2 regions of the Gordonia sp. G4 genome follow, and region 1 is predicted to be linked to the other one. Evidence: predicted binding sites of a transcription regulator. Region 1 holds the regulator's gene; the other holds the start of a gene.
The links. The regulator HspR, encoded in region 1, represses chaperone genes until heat shock. The targets are predictions, from matches to a motif close to ANNTGAGTNNNNNNNACTCANNT.
Positions count from the first base shown of each region.

Region 1 (7,915 bases):
CGTGGCGCCCGACGTCGTCGACCTCGAGCAGCTCGCCGGCGCGCAGGTGGCCATTCCGGCGTGGTGGTCGATCCACAACATCATCCTGCAGCGGATGCTGCGCACCCACGGATTGCGACCGGTCATCCGTACCGGGGCATCGCGTGGCGACAAGACCGTCGAACTGGTCGTGATGAGTCCCTCGGACATGGTGCCGGCGCTGGCCAACGGATCGATCGGCGGCTACGTCGTCGCCGATCCGTTCAACGCGATGGCCCAGGTGCGTGGGATCGGCCGCATCCACACCTTCCTCGGCGACGTCTGGCGCCAGCACGCGTGCTGCGCGCTCCTCGTCCACCAGTCGGCCATCGACGAACGCCCGGCCGCGGTGCAATCCCTCGCCGACTCCGTGGTCGCGGCCCAGCATCACATCGACCTCGACCGTCCCCGGGCCGCTGTGGAACTCGCCGGCGGGTACCTCCCGCAGCCGAAACCGGCCATCGCCAAGGCGCTGACCTACGACCCGGCCGACTTCGCCGTGAGCAACGCCGAGTGGCAACCGCAGCGACTCGGATTCCAGCCCTTCCCGTTCGCGAGTTTCACCGAGCGGCTCGTCACCGAGATGGACAACACCCTCGTCGACGGCGATCGCCGATTCCTCGCGCGCCTCGACCCGGCAACCGTCCATGCCGACCTCGTCGACGATCGATTCATCCGTAGCGCCATCGGATTCCGTGGTGGCGCAGCCGCTCTCGGACTACCCGCCGACCTCACGAGAACCGAACAGGTGACGTCATGACGCTGCTGACCCAGGACGAGACCGCGACGGCCCCGCGCCGGCGATCCGGTTCTGCCCTCGCCCCGCCGCTGGTCGCGATCGCGGTGCTGGTCGCGATCTGGTGGGCGACGACGACAGTCGTCCCCGCCGAGGACTCCCTCGCCCGCCAGTTCGCTCCCCAGCAGGTGTTCCCGGCGATGTGGGAACTCCTCGACCGCGGGGTGTTGCTGCCCGACATCGGACTGAGCCTGTGGCGGTTGCTGATCGGTCTGCTGATCGCGGTCGTGCTGGGCCTCCCGCTGGGTCTGCTGATCGGTCTGAGTCTCACCGCGGAGCGCGCCGCGAATCCGATCGTCGCCTTCTTGCGGATGATCTCGCCGCTGTCGTGGGCTCCGGTCGCGGTGATGGTGTTCGGCATCGGCAACGAACCGGTCATCTTCCTGATCGCGATCGCGGCGATCTGGCCGATCGTCATCAACACGGCCGCCGGGGTGAAGTCGATCGACCCCGGCCTCGTCGAGGTCGCGCGATCGTTCCACGCCACCCGTACCGAAGTCCTCACGGCCGTGGTGATCCCCGCGATCCGCGGCAACGTGCAGACCGGTGTCCGCGTGGCACTCGGGATCGCCTGGGTGGTCCTGGTACCCGCTGAGATGCTCGGCGTGCGCTCGGGCCTCGGCTACCAGATCCTCAACGCCCGCGATCAGCTGGCCTACGACCAGGTCGCCGCCCTGATCGTCGTGATCGGCATCCTGGGCTTCCTGCTCGACGCGGCAGCCCGCTTGTTGCTCACCCGACGACGGTGAGCACTGGTCCGTGACGTCGGTCACCTGGGTAGTTCCTGGTGAGCGGCTGATGATCCGTATGACGGTGCGCCCGGAATCCGGGCACACCGTCATACGCATCTGTGGTCTCGTCGGGACTGAGCGGCATCCGCTCAACTTTTTTCGACGACCCGGGAACAATCCGCCGATGAGGCCCGTTACACACTTCGAGAAACCTGAGTGATGTGGACTCAAGTAGGTTTGACTCGGACCCACTTTTTCAGTAGGACATGAGTCGGACGCACTGAAGTCCGGTCCCGCAGAGTTTCGCCACGACATCCCCGCGGTCGCGAGACCTCGGGACAAGGACTCGGGTGCACACCCACAAACTAGGAGGAAGCCAAACATGTCTCGTGCTGTTGGAATCGACCTCGGTACCACCAACTCGGTGGTCGCCGTGCTCGAAGGCGGCGAAGCCGCCGTCATCGCCAACGCCGAAGGCGCGCGGACCACGCCGTCGGTGGTCGCGTTCGCGCGTAACGGCGAGGTGCTGGTCGGTCAGCCCGCGAAGAACCAGGCGGTCACGAACGTCGACCGCACCATCCGCTCCGTCAAGCGCCACATGGGCGAAGGCGACTGGACCGTCGAGATCGACGACAAGAAGTACACCCCGCAGGAGATCAGCGCGCGCACGCTCATGAAGCTCAAGCGCGACGCCGAGTCATACCTGGGTGAGGACGTCACCGACGCCGTCATCACGGTGCCCGCGTACTTCAACGACTCCCAGCGTCAGGCCACCAAGGAAGCCGGCCAGATCGCCGGCCTCAACGTGCTCCGCATCGTCAACGAGCCGACCGCGGCCGCCCTGGCCTACGGCCTGGACAAGGGCGAGAAGGAACAGACCATCCTGGTCTTCGACCTCGGTGGCGGTACCTTCGACGTCTCGCTGCTCGAAATCGGCGACGGTGTCGTCGAGGTCCGCGCGACCTCCGGTGACAACCACCTCGGTGGTGACGACTGGGATCAGCGCGTCGTCGACTGGCTCGTGGAGAAGTTCAAGAGCCAGAACGGCATCGACCTGACCAAGGACAAGATGGCCCTGCAGCGTCTGCGTGAGGCCGCCGAGAAGGCCAAGATCGAGCTCTCGAGCTCGCAGAGCACCTCGATCAACCTGCCCTACATCACCGTCGACGCCGACAAGAACCCGCTGTTCCTCGACGAGCAGCTCTCGCGCAGCGAGTTCCAGAAGATCACCTCTGATCTGCTGGAGCGCACCCGCGCACCGTTCCAGGCCGTCATCAAGGATGCGGGCATCTCCGTCGGCGACATCGACCATGTCGTGCTCGTCGGTGGTTCGACCCGTATGCCGGCCGTCACCGACCTGGTGAAGGAACTGACCGGTGGCCGCGAGCCCAACAAGGGCGTCAACCCGGACGAGGTCGTCGCCGTCGGCGCCGCACTGCAGGCCGGTGTGCTCCGCGGTGAGGTCAAGGACGTGCTGTTGCTCGACGTCACCCCGCTCTCCCTCGGCATCGAGACCAAGGGCGGCGTGATGCACAAGCTGATCGAGCGCAACACCACGATCCCGACCAAGCGGTCGGAGACCTACACCACGGCCGAGGACAACCAGCCGTCGGTGCAGATCCAGGTCTATCAGGGTGAGCGCGAGATCGCCTCGCACAACAAGCTGCTGGGCAGCTTCGAGCTCGGCGGCATCGCCCCGGCACCGCAGGGTGTCCCGCAGATCGAGGTGACCTTCGACATCGACGCCAACGGCATCGTGCACGTCACCGCGAAGGACAAGGGCACCGGCAAGGAGAACTCCATCCGCATCCAGGACGGTTCCGGCCTGAGCAAGGACGAGATCGACCGCATGATCAAGGACGCGGAGGCCCACGCCGACGAGGACCGCAAGCGCCGCGAGGAGGCCGAGACCCGCAACCAGGCGGAGTCGCTCGTCCACCAGACCGAGAAGTTCCTCAAGGAGAACGAGGACAAGGTCCCGGCGGAGGTCAAGGAGAAGGTCGAGGCAGCCGTCTCCAACGCGCAGGAAGCGTTGAAGGGCACCGACACCGCCGCGATCAAGACCGCGATCGAGAAGCTGTCGGAGGAGTCGCAGGCCCTCGGCCAGGCGATCTACGCCAACGCCGCGGCAGAGTCCCCCAACGGTGAGGCTGCCGGCGCCGACAGCGATCCCGACGTCGTCGACGCCGAGGTCGTCGACGACGCTGACACCAAGGAGAACAAGTGACCGCAGGATCCCATTCGACGAATGGGTCCGGCGAGGAGCCGGTGACGGTGACCGACCGTCGTCGCATCGACCCGGAAACGGGTGAGGTGCGCGACGAGCCGGCCGCCGGACCCGGCCCGGCCGACGCCGGACCGGTCGTCGACGAGTCACAGGTCGGCGAGGAGCAGGCCGACGCCGCACCCGACGAACCGGATGCACGCGTCGCCGAACTGACGGCCGACCTCCAGCGTGAACGCGCCCAGTTCGCCAACTTCCGACGGCGTGCCGCCGAGGAGAAGCAGGGCTCGGTCGCCTACGGCAAGCAGATCCTGATCGACAAGCTGCTGCCGGTCATCGACGACCTCGACCGTGCCCGCGAGCACGGCGATCTCGACAGCGGGCCGCTGCGTTCGGTCGCCGACAAGCTGGCCGGTGTGCTGGCCGCCGAAGGTCTCGTGGCCTTCGGTGCGTCGGGTGACGAGTTCGATCCCGAACTCCACGAAGCCGTGCAACACGACGGCACCGGAGCACATCCGGTGATCGGATCGGTGTACCGATGCGGCTACCGCCTGGGCGAGAAGGTGATCCGCACCGCGATGGTGACGGTCACCGATCCCGCTCCCGCGGGTGACCAGACCGGTGCACAATAGAGCGAACACCGATCCCTGAGGTGCGAGGAGCGCAGACCGCGAACCTCGCACCTCAGGTTCTTCGCAAGACATTCATCCAGACAACAGAACTCAGAGGAGGTGACGTCTGGTGGCACCACAACGTGAGTGGTTAGAACACGACTTCTACAAGGACCTGGGCGTTGCTTCTGACGCTTCGGCTGAAGAGATCAAGAAGGCCTATCGCAAGCTCGCGCGCGAGCTGCATCCGGATGCCAATCCGGGTGACACCGCGGCCGAGGAGCGCTTCAAGCGGGTGTCCGAAGCCCACAGCGTGCTCGGCGACTCCGAGAAGCGCAAGGAATACGACGAGACACGCGCCATGTTCGCCGGCGGACGATTCCGCGGCGGCGGCAACGGCTTCCCGGGCGGATTCCCCGGCGGCGGAACGACCTACACCACCGGCGGTAACGACTTCGACCTCGGCGATCTGTTCGGCGGGGCGCAGACCGGCGGCGGCGGGGGCGGTTTCGGCGACATCTTCGACGGACTGTTCAACCGCGGCGGCGGAACGCAACGTACTTCGACGGCGAGCCGTCCGCGTCGCGGCAAAGACCTCGAGACCGAGACGACGCTCTCGTTCTCCGATGCCGCGCTCGGCACGACCGTCCCCCTGCGGGTGACCAGCCCGTCCCCCTGCACCACCTGCCACGGTTCGGGCGCCAAGCCCGGAACGAGTCCGCGTGTGTGCGCGAACTGCAACGGTTCGGGCTTCGTGAGCCGCAACCAGGGCGCGTTCGGTTTCAGTGAGCCCTGCCAGGACTGCCAGGGCACCGGTTCGCGGATCGACGATCCGTGCACCGACTGCGACGGAAGCGGAGTGAAGGTCCGCGCACGCACCATCAACGTGCGGATTCCCGCCGGCGTCGAGGACGGACAACGCATCCGGCTCGCCGGACAGGGCGAGGCCGGGCGGCGTGGGGCCCCATCGGGTGACCTGTACGTCGTCGTGCACGTGACCCCGCACAAGCAGTTCACCCGCAGCGGCAATGACCTTCGGGTGCAGTTGCCGGTGCGGATCTCCGAACTCGTTCTCGGAGCGACTGTCTCGGTCCCGACGCTCGAGGGCTCGGTAGGGGTGAAGATCCCGCCGAACACCACCGACGGCCGCACCCTGCGGGTGCGTGGTCGCGGTGTGCCCAAACGGTCCGGCGGTGCGGGCGACCTGCTCGTCACCGTGAAGGTCGCGGTGCCGAACAAACTCGACGAGGCAGCGGTCGAGGCGATGCGCGCCTACGATCAGGCCGAGCGGGCAAGCGGTTTCGACCCGCGGGCGGACTGGGGGCGATGAGTGATGGCCGGTCAGAAGAACTTCGACGCCGACGGCGCGACCTTTCTGATCTCGGTCGCCGCCGAACTCGCCGGCATGCACGCGCAGACCCTGCGGACCTATGACCGTCTGGGGCTGGTCACCCCGCAGCGGACGAGTGGTGGCGGTCGCCGCTACTCGTCCCGAGACGTCGAACTCCTGCGGGAGATCCAGCGTCTCTCGCAGGAGGAGGGCGTCAACCTCGCGGGCATCAAGCGCATCATCGACCTGAGCAATCAGGTGGAGGCTCTCCAGCACCGGGTTCGCGAGCTCACCGACGAGGTGCAGGCGTCGCGGACCCGCCGCGGTGGCGAACTCGTCCCGGTGCCGCGCACCAACGCCCTGGTCGTATGGCAGCCGCGACGTAAGCGCACCACCGACTGACTCATCACACCCCTCGCCGGGCCCGACATCCGATCGGGCCCGGCGTCGTGGCGCCCGGGCGCAGTTTTCGACGCGAGCCGGTCGACGTGCGTAACGTTGACCGCATGGCTTCCGAACCCGTCACCACCGTCGACTCCGGTCCCCACAAGGTCTCGCGTCGGGTGGTGGTGAACGCCCCGGCCGCCGATGTGTTCGCGCTCGTGTCGAACCCCCATCGCCATCCCGAACTCGACGGCTCCGGCACGGTGCGCGACACCCCCGTCAGCGGGCCCGAGACATTGACCCGCGGCGCGCGTTTCAGCGTCGGGATGAAGCAGTTCGGCGTGCCGTACAAGATCACCTCGACCGTCACCGACTTCGAACCCGACCGGGTCGTCGAGTGGCAGCATCCGATGGGCCACCGCTGGCGGTGGGAGCTCGAATCGACCTCGCCGACCACCACCGCCGTCACCGAGACGTTCGACTACTCGACACTCCGGGTGCCGAAGGTCATGGAACTCATCGGCTACGACAAGAAGAACGGCAAGGGGATCGAGGGCACGCTCCGGGCGCTGGCGGCCCGGTTCGCCTGAACCCCGGCCGCAGATGGACTCCTCCGCCGACTCGCCGGCTCAGCCCGTCGTCGTCCTCGGCATCGTCGGAGCGCCCGGCCAGGCCATCGGTCTCGCGCGCAAACTCGTCGATGACGGTCTGACCGAACACGTCCAGACGACGTTCCCGGGCGCCCGATGGCAGATCGAACTCGTCGAGGCCGGACTCGTGCAGCCGCCGGCCGGCGACGCCGAGATCGTCGATGCCACGAGAGACCTTCTGCTCGAACGTGAATGGGACCTGGTGGTCCACCTGACCGACCTTCCGCTGCACGTCGGCAAGCGCCCGGTCGTGGCGCATGCCAACGCCGTGCACGGCGTCGCGGTCCTCTCGGTGCCCGCGCTCGGCGCGACCGGCGTGCGACAGCGGACCCGCGCGATCATCACCGGACTCGTCGGGCAACTCCTCGGCGCCGACGCCGACGACCTTCGCGAACACCAGAAGTCGCCGGCGCGATCGGCGTTGCGCCACCGTGTCCGTCAGCTCGGGACCGACGTCGACGACGAGGGCACCGCCTTCACCGCGCGCGTCCTGACGGGCAACCTGCGCCTGCTCACCGGCATGGTGCGGGCCAACCGCCCGTGGCGTCTCGCACTCGGCCTCACCCGCGCGCTCACCGGAGCGATCGCGGCCGGGGTCTTCGCGTTGGTGACCGCCGACATCTGGCTGCTCGCAGACACTTTCGGCGGGATTCGACTCACCGGTGTCGCGCTCGGATCCATCATCGCCATCACCGCGACGCTGATCATCGGTGCCGACCTCTGGGAACGCGGCTGCTCTCGACAGACGCGAGAACAGGTGGCGCTGTTCAACATCGTCACCGTGATCACGGTGGCCCTCGGTGTCGCAGCCCTCTACGCGGCACTGTTCGTGCTGTCCGCGCTCGGCGCGATGTGCCTCGTGGTGCCGGAGGTGTTCAGTTCGACCCTCGGACACCCGGCCGGCTTCACCGACTATCTGGAGGTCGCCTGGCTGACCTGCTCACTCGCGACCGTCGGAGGAGCCCTGGGGGCGGGCCTGGAAACCGACGAGGCGGTCCGCGTCGCCGCCTACACCCAGCATGCCGCCGAGCCGATCTGAGCAGTACACCGGACACGGTCGGGTGCCCCCCTCTACACGCCAGCCGCTAGGCTAGCGGGTCAGGACGCCGCAGCAGGCCGGCGACGGGAGGTGAACCATGTCCGAGGTACCGGGAACCGGTCCGTTGCCAGG
Region 1 covers NZ_CM173442.1:845,458-853,372, reverse strand. The annotation lists gene AC3B5T_RS03590 (ABC transporter substrate-binding protein) at 1-778, shown strand, start outside; gene AC3B5T_RS03585 (ABC transporter permease) at 775-1,563, shown strand; gene dnaK (molecular chaperone DnaK) at 1,928-3,772, shown strand; gene grpE (nucleotide exchange factor GrpE) at 3,769-4,401, shown strand; gene dnaJ (molecular chaperone DnaJ) at 4,511-5,710, shown strand; gene AC3B5T_RS03565 (heat shock protein transcriptional repressor HspR) at 5,714-6,112, shown strand; gene AC3B5T_RS03560 (SRPBCC family protein) at 6,217-6,684, shown strand; gene AC3B5T_RS03555 (hypothetical protein) at 6,698-7,783, shown strand; gene AC3B5T_RS03550 (hypothetical protein) at 7,881-7,915, shown strand, end outside.

Region 2 (7,915 bases), 170 kb from region 1:
TGAGTCGTCTTCCGGTGCGAACAACGGCTTGGAGAACATCAACTCCCAATGCCAACTCTGGCTCTTCTGCTTCAGCGGGAGGGTATCGAGACCTTCGGGCTCGTCAATGGCGACGACCTGACCGTGTACACCCATGATGTCGGCATAGGACTCGACATTTCCGTCCGAGTGGGGCGAGAAGATGTAGTCCACACCGCGCGGAGCGTATGCCCGCACGTCCTCGCGCAGGCGTCTCGGGTCGACGACGTGGTGGGCACCGAGTCCTCGCGCCCATTCCTGCGACTCAGGCCGTGACGCGGTTGCGATCACGGTGAGATCAGTCAGGGTCCGGGACAACTGAATGACCATCGAGCCGACGCCCCCGGCACCCGCCACCACGACGATCGTTCCCGAGTCCGCGGAATTGACCCGCAGCTTCTCGAACAACGACTCCCAGGCAGTGATCGTGGTCAACGGCAGTGCGGCAGCCGCGCCGAAGTCGAGGGACGACGGTTTGCGCCCGACGATCCGCTCATCGACAAGATGGAACTCGGCATTCGTTCCCGGCCGATCGATCGAACCGGCGTAGTAGACCTCGTCCCCGACGGCAAACCTCGACACCTCGTCGCCGATCCCGACGACAATCCCCGCCGCGTCGAATCCCAGAACACGCGGCGGATCGGAGTCACGCAGGCCTGCACGCACTTTGGTGTCCACCGGGTTGACCGAGACCGCGCGGACCTCGACGAGGAGATCGTGCGGACGGGGGGCCGGCACCGGCATTGTCGTCTCGGCGAACGCGCTCGGGTCCTCGACGGAGTTCGCAGCGACCGCGACCAGGGCTGTCATCTCTCGTGTCATGGCGCTAAGGTATCCCCACGACCCCAGTTACCCGCAAGGGCTCCTAGTATCCAATAGAAAGCATCGAGGCCAGCGCCATGTCACTACCGTCCCATCGCGGAGACGCCTACTCTGCGTCGTGTCCCTGCCGAGGGATGCTCGACCTTCTCGCCGACAAGTGGAGCGCCCTGGTCATCGGCGCCCTCCGCGATCGACCGATGCGGTTCGGAGAGCTCCGCGTGCGGCTGGACGGGATCAGCCCCAAAGTCCTCACGGCGACTCTGCGTCGGTTGGAGACAGCCGGGATGCTCACCCGCACCGTCTATCCGGCGGTCCCGCTGCACGTCGAATACGAACTGACGGAACTCGGGGTGGACGCCGCCGGGCCGCTGGACGCACTGCGCCTGTGGGTAGAGGACAACCTCGACCGCTTCCCACATCCGTAGCCGGCGCAGACAAAGGGACCCATCCCGAAGGATGGGTCCCTTTGTCATTCACTTGTCAGTCACGAACTCAGCCGAGTACCAACGACTCTCCGTCGGCACTGACGTTGACCGGCACGACGTCACCGTCGCGGATGTCGCCGGCGAGCAGCTGCTTGGCGAGCTGGTCACCGATGGCCTGCTGCACCAGGCGGCGCAGCGGGCGAGCACCGTACAGCGGGTCGAATCCGCGTGCGCCCAGCCATTCCTTGGCCTTGGTCGACACCTCGAGGTCGAGGCGGCGCTGCGCGAGCCGCTTCTTGAGCTGGCCGAGCTGGATGTCGACGATCGACACCAGTTCCTCAGGGCTCAGGGCGTCGAAGATCACGACGTCGTCGAGACGGTTGATGAACTCGGGCTTGAACGCCGAGCGCACGGCCATCATGACGTGGTCCTTGTCGCCACCCGCACCGAGGTTCGAGGTGAGGATGAGGATGGTGTTGCGGAAGTCCACCGTCCGGCCCTGTCCGTCGGTCAGGCGGCCTTCGTCCAGCACCTGCAGCAGCACGTCGAAGACGTCCGGATGGGCCTTCTCGATCTCGTCGAACAGGACCACCGTGTACGGACGACGTCGCACCGCCTCGGTCAGCTGACCACCGGCCTCGTATCCGACATAACCGGGCGGAGCGCCGACGAGCCTTGCCACGCTGTGCTTCTCGCCGTACTCGCTCATGTCGATACGGACCATGGCCCGCTCGTCGTCGAACAGGAACTCGGCGAGCGCCTTGGCGAGCTCGGTCTTGCCGACGCCGGTGGGGCCGAGGAACATGAACGAGCCGAGCGGCCGGTTCGGGTCGGCGACTCCTGCGCGTGCACGACGCACCGCGTCGGACACCGCCTGCACCGCGTCCTTCTGGCCGATGACCCGGTGTCCCAGTTCCTCTTCCATACGCAGCAGCTTGGCGGTCTCGCCCTCGAGCATGCGTCCGGCCGGGATTCCGGTCCACGCCGACACGACCTGCGCCACGTCGTCGGGGCCGACCTCCTCCTGCAGCATCACGTCCTGCGAGGGATCGGTTCCGGTCTTCTCGATCGCGGCCTCGAGTTCCTTCTCCAGGCCGGGGATCTTGCCGTACCGCAGTTCGGCTGCGCGCCCGAGATCACCGTCACGCTCGGCCCGATCGGCCTCGCCGCGAAGCCGTTCCAGCTCCTCCTTGAGGTCGCGCACCGCGTCGATCGCGGTCTTCTCCGACTGCCACCGGGCGGAGAGCTCGTTGAGCTTCTCCTTCTGGTCGGCCAGTTCGGCGCGCAGCTTCTCGAGCCGGTCCTTCGACGCCGCGTCGGTCTCCTTCTGCAAGGCGACCTCCTCGACCTCGAGCCGACGGACGATCCGCTCGACCTCGTCGATCTCGACGGGGCGCGAGTCGATCTCCATCCGCAACCGCGACGCGGCCTCGTCGACGAGGTCGATGGCCTTGTCGGGCAGGAACCGCGACGTGATGTAGCGATCGGAAAGCGTTGCGGCGGCGACCAATGCGGAGTCGGTGATGCGCACACCATGGTGCACCTCGTACCGGTCCTTGAGGCCGCGGAGGATGCCGATGGCATCTTCGACCGACGGCTCGCCGACGTACACCTGCTGGAACCGACGCTCGAGTGCGGCATCCTTCTCGATGTACTTGCGGTACTCCTCGAGGGTCGTGGCACCGACCAGCCGCAGCTCACCACGGGCGAGCATCGGCTTGATCATGTTGCCCGCGTCCATCGCGGAATCGCCTGTCGCACCGGCGCCGACGATCGTGTGCAGCTCGTCGATGAATGTGATGACCTGGCCGGCCGATCCCTTGATCTCGTCGAGCACGGCCTTGAGGCGTTCCTCGAACTCACCGCGGTACTTGGCACCGGCGACCATCGAACCCATGTCGAGGGAGATGACGGTCTTGCCGCGCAACGACTCCGGCACGTCGCCGGCGACGATGCGCTGGGCGAGTCCTTCGACGATGGCGGTCTTGCCGACACCGGGTTCACCGATCAGGACCGGGTTGTTCTTGGTCCGACGGCTGAGGACCTGCACGACGCGCCGGATCTCGGTGTCGCGGCCGATGACCGGGTCGAGCTTGCCCTCGCGGGCCGCCGCGGTCAGGTCGGTCGAGTACTTCTCGAGAGCCTGGTAGGTCGATTCGGGGTCCTCAGAGGTGACCCGCGCACTGCCTCGCACGGCGACGAACGCCTCGCGCAGGGCCTGCGGAGTCGCACCGAGGTTGTGCAGCAGTTTGGCGACATCGGAGTCACCGGTCGCCAGACCGACGACGACGTGCTCGGTCGAGACGTACTCGTCGTCGAGCTCGCCGGCCAGTTGCTGGGCAGCGGTGACGGCCGCGATCGATTCGCGGGATAGTTGAGGCGTCGAGCTGGCGCCGGATACCGTCGGCATGCGATCGACCAGAGCCTGGGCCTGCGCACGAACGCTCGACGGGTCCACGCCCACTGCCTTGAGCAGCGGCGACGCGATGCCGTCGGACTGATCGAGCAGTGCCACGAGGATGTGGGCCGGTCGCACGTCGGGGTTGCCAGCACTGGCCGCCGCCTGCACAGCAGAGCTCAATGCTTGCTGCGTCTTGGTGGTGGGGGTGAAGCTGTCCACTCGCGTGCACCTTTCTCTTTAGTCCAACAGGCTCAAGTATGAGCCCTACGAGGTCTGTAACGCCACTAGAGTTGAGTGCATTCCGCTCAGGTCTACTAGATTTGTGATCTAGAACACTATCCGTGCCGCCGCGTCGTCGACCGGCAGTATTGAATGCATGACCGCAGACAGCTCCGCCCGGGAGAACGCGACACAGTCCGACGCCCCTGCCGCCACGGACGCGGCAGTGATCTTCGTTCTCTTCGGGTCGACCGGCGACCTCGCCAAGCGGATGGTCCTGCCCTCGCTGTTCGAACTCCACCGTCGAGGCCTGCTCCCGGACGGGTGGCAGCTCATCGGCAACGGCCGGGGCGACCGCACTGACGACGAGTTCCGGCAGCACGTGAAGAACGCGGTCGAGGAATTCGGTTCGGACGGGTCGGTGTCCTCGGACGAATGGGCCTCGTTCGCCGAGACCATTCGATTTGCCGGCGGCGGGTTCACCGCCGACGACCCCGGCCGCCTGCTGGAGGTGATCGACGCCAGCCGAGACGCCATCGGCGGCACGGCCCAGCTGGTTCACTATCTCGCCCTCCCGCCGACCACCTTCGTCGACTACACGGAAGCGATCGCCGCGCACGGTCTCGCGAAGAACTCGCGCGTCGTCTACGAGAAGCCGTTCGGTACGTCACCCGGCGGATTCCGGACCCTCGACGAGGCGGTCCACGAATCCCTCGACGAAGACCAGATCTACCGGATCGACCATTTCCTGGGGAAGGAGAGCACCCAGAACCTGCACGTGCTGCGTTTCGCCAACGGCCTGTTCGCCGGGGTGTGGAACCGCGAGCACGTGGAGGAGGTCCAGATCGACGTCCCGGAAACCCTCGACATCGCCGACCGCGCCGCGTTCTACGACGCCACCGGGGCATTCCTGGACATGATCGTCACGCACCTGTTCCAGGTGGCGGCCGAAGTCGCGATGGAACCTCCGGTCTCGCTCGGCGCCGAGGACCTGCTCGGCGCCCGGGAGTCGGTCATCGCCGCCTTCCGGCCACTCGACCCCGCCGAGGTGGTCTTCGGTCAATACGAGGGCTACCGCGACACCGAGGGCATCCCCGACGACTCCACCACCGAGACGTTCGCGGCGGTGCGCCTGTGGGTCGACACCGACCGCTGGCACGGTGTCCCGTTCCTGCTCCGTACCGGCAAGATGCTCGACCACAGCGCGCAACGCCTCAGCCTGGTCTTCCGCGCCCCCGCCGACGGTCCGCTGACCGACACTCCGACCGACGGCACCGTGCTGACCTTCGACCTGGCCGGCGACGGTGCCATCGATCTCGCCGTCACGATCAAGGAACCGGGTTCGGGGACCGACCTGTCCGTCGCGCACATGACCGAGAAGCTCGACGAGGTGGCCGACGGATTGTCGCCTTATGCACGACTGATCGTCGATGTGCTGCGCGGTGACCGGTCGCTGTTCACCCGGCCCGACGGCCTCGCACATGTCTGGGAGGTCGCGGCACCGGTACTGACGAATCCGCCTGCACCGCAACCATATGCGGCAGGGTCGACCGGCCCCGCGGCCGCCGACGACCTGTGCGGCGGGTCCGGCTGGATCTGAGGACGAGAGTCAGATCCGGTTGCGGTTTTTCCCGGTTGTCGGGATAAACCGCAACCGGATCCGCGGCACCTGAATCAATCACCAAGCTGCCGATCGAGGTTGATGGCCGCGCTGATCAGCGCGAGGTGGGTGAACGCCTGCGGCATGTTGCCCAGTTGTTCACCGGTCAGACCCACCTGCTCGGCGTACAGGCCGAGGTGGTTGGCGTGGGTGAACATCTTCTCGAGCGCGAGACGCGCGTCGCCCAGACGGCCGGTCCGGGTGAGCGCCTCGACGTACCAGAACGAGCACAGCGAGAAGGTACCCTCGGCTCCGTCGATGCCGTCGTGCCCGCCGTCGGTGTCGTACCGGAACACCAGGGAGTCGCTCACCAGTTCTTCCTCGATCCGCTGGAGAGTGCTGAGGAACCGATCGTCGGTGGGCGACAACAACTTCACGGCGGGGATCAGCAACAGTGCCGCGTCCAGGCGGTCGGAATCGAGGGTCTGGACGAACGCTCCCACCTCGTCGTTCCAACCCCGCTCCATGATCTGTACGAAGATGTCGTCGCGGGCCTTCATCCAACCGGCGACGTCACCGGGCAGTCCGCGCTGACGGCTCATCCGGATCATCCGCTCCAGCGCCACCCACGACATCACGCGCGAGTAGACGTAGTCCTGCGGCTTGCTGCGCACCTCCCAGATGCTTTGGTCCGGGCGATCCCAGTTGTCGACGAGCCAGCCGGCCACCGTGCACAGATGTGTCCACGATCCATAGGAGATGCCCGGTCCGTACTTGTTGTACAGGTACACCGAGTCGATGAGTTCGCCGTAGATGTCGAGCTGGAGTTGATCAGCGGCGGCGTTCCCGATCAGCACCGGCGAGGTCTGCCGGTAACCCTCCCAATGATCGAGCTCGGTCTCGGCCGGTGGTGGATCGCCGTCGAGCGTGTACATCAATCGCAGCGGCCCCAGATCTCCCGACACGTCAGCGCCGTCGTCGAATCGGCAGGTCAGCCAGTCCATGAACGCACTCGCCTCGTCGGTGAACCCCATCCGCAACAACGCGTAGAGCGTGAACGCCGCGTCGCGGATCCACACATAGCGGTAGTCCCAATTCCGTTCGCCGCCGATCTCCTCGGGAAGTGCGGCGGTGACCGCGGACACCACCGCCCCGGATGGTTCATGCGTCAGCAGTTTGAGTGTGAGCGCCGACCGATGCACCATCTCCCGCCATCGGCCGGTGTAGGAGGACCGAGAGACCCAGTCCTGCCAGAACGCGACGGTCGCGGCGACGACCGCGGGAGAACTGTCGTGGTCGAGTACTTCCGGCCCGATGGGGTCGGGAGCGAGGACGAACGTGACGCATTCGCCGGTCTCGACGGTGAAGTCGGCCAGCGCATCCCGGTCGTCGACCGTGTCGACGCTGACGGTCGAGACGAGATGCAGCACCAGGTCGTCGGTCTCGAAGCGAACCCGGGATTCGTCCTCGACGACGAGGGAATGTGCCGCACGGCCGTAGTCGAACCGCGGCGCGACCGTCACGCGGAACCGGACGGAACCCCGCACACAGGAGATCCGACGGATGATCCGCGTTCGGTGGTCGGGATCGTGTGGTCTGGCGATCGGCATCAGGTCCTGCACCTCGGCGACTCCGTCCTCGCTCAGGAAGCGGGTGACGAGCACGTTGGAGTCGGGAAGGTAGAACTGCCGGGTGGTGACGTCACCGTCCACCGGTTCCACCGTCCAGGCGCCGCCCCGGTGCGCATCGAGCAACGAGCCGAACACGCTCGGCGAGTCGAACCGCGGACAGCAGAACCAGTCGATCCGCCCGTCGACTCCCACGACGGCCGCGGTGCGGAGGTCACCGATGACACCGTGGTCGGCGACCGGCAGATAGTCGCCGGTGGAGTCGGCAGTCGTCGCGCCGTCGCAGCGGGAAGTCGGGGTGGCGTCCTCGCCGGATTCGGTCGCGGTGCTCATGGCCGCCATTCGGCGCGTGACTCGTCCCGGATGGGCCGTCACCCCCTCGAACGGGCCTCCGGGCGGCAGTCATCTCTATACCGGTGCCCGGCGGGCGTGAAGCGAGCATGTTCGCCATTCGCCGACCCCGAACACGCCGATATCGGACACTCGGTGCGAGGAGTACCCCTCGACGGAAGGACGCATCGGTGGCGACAAGCAGCGCAGGCACGAGCATGACCGACGACGCCGCCAGCGTCTTCGCCGACGCCAAGGCCTACACCGACGAGCCGCGACTGCATGCCGCGATGGCGTACCTGCGTGCGCACGATCCGGTGCCGCGCGTCGACCATGGTCCGTACCGGCCGTTCTACGCCATCACGAGGCACGCCGACATCATGGACATCGAGCGCGACAACAACCTGTGGCTCAGTGAACCGCGACCGGTGCTGACCACCGCGGCCGCCGACGACGCCGCACGAGCGCAGCT
Region 2 covers NZ_CM173442.1:676,036-683,950, forward strand. The annotation lists gene AC3B5T_RS02800 (zinc-binding alcohol dehydrogenase family protein) at 1-840, opposite strand, end outside; gene AC3B5T_RS02805 (winged helix-turn-helix transcriptional regulator) at 975-1,265, shown strand; gene clpB (ATP-dependent chaperone ClpB) at 1,333-3,885, opposite strand; gene AC3B5T_RS02815 (glucose-6-phosphate dehydrogenase) at 4,043-5,485, shown strand; gene AC3B5T_RS02820 (glycoside hydrolase family 15 protein) at 5,560-7,455, opposite strand; gene AC3B5T_RS02825 (cytochrome P450) at 7,662-7,915, shown strand, end outside.
Region 2: clpB (ATP-dependent chaperone ClpB) is a predicted target of HspR. The motif match lies at 3,955-3,977, and genes of this name have one in related genera.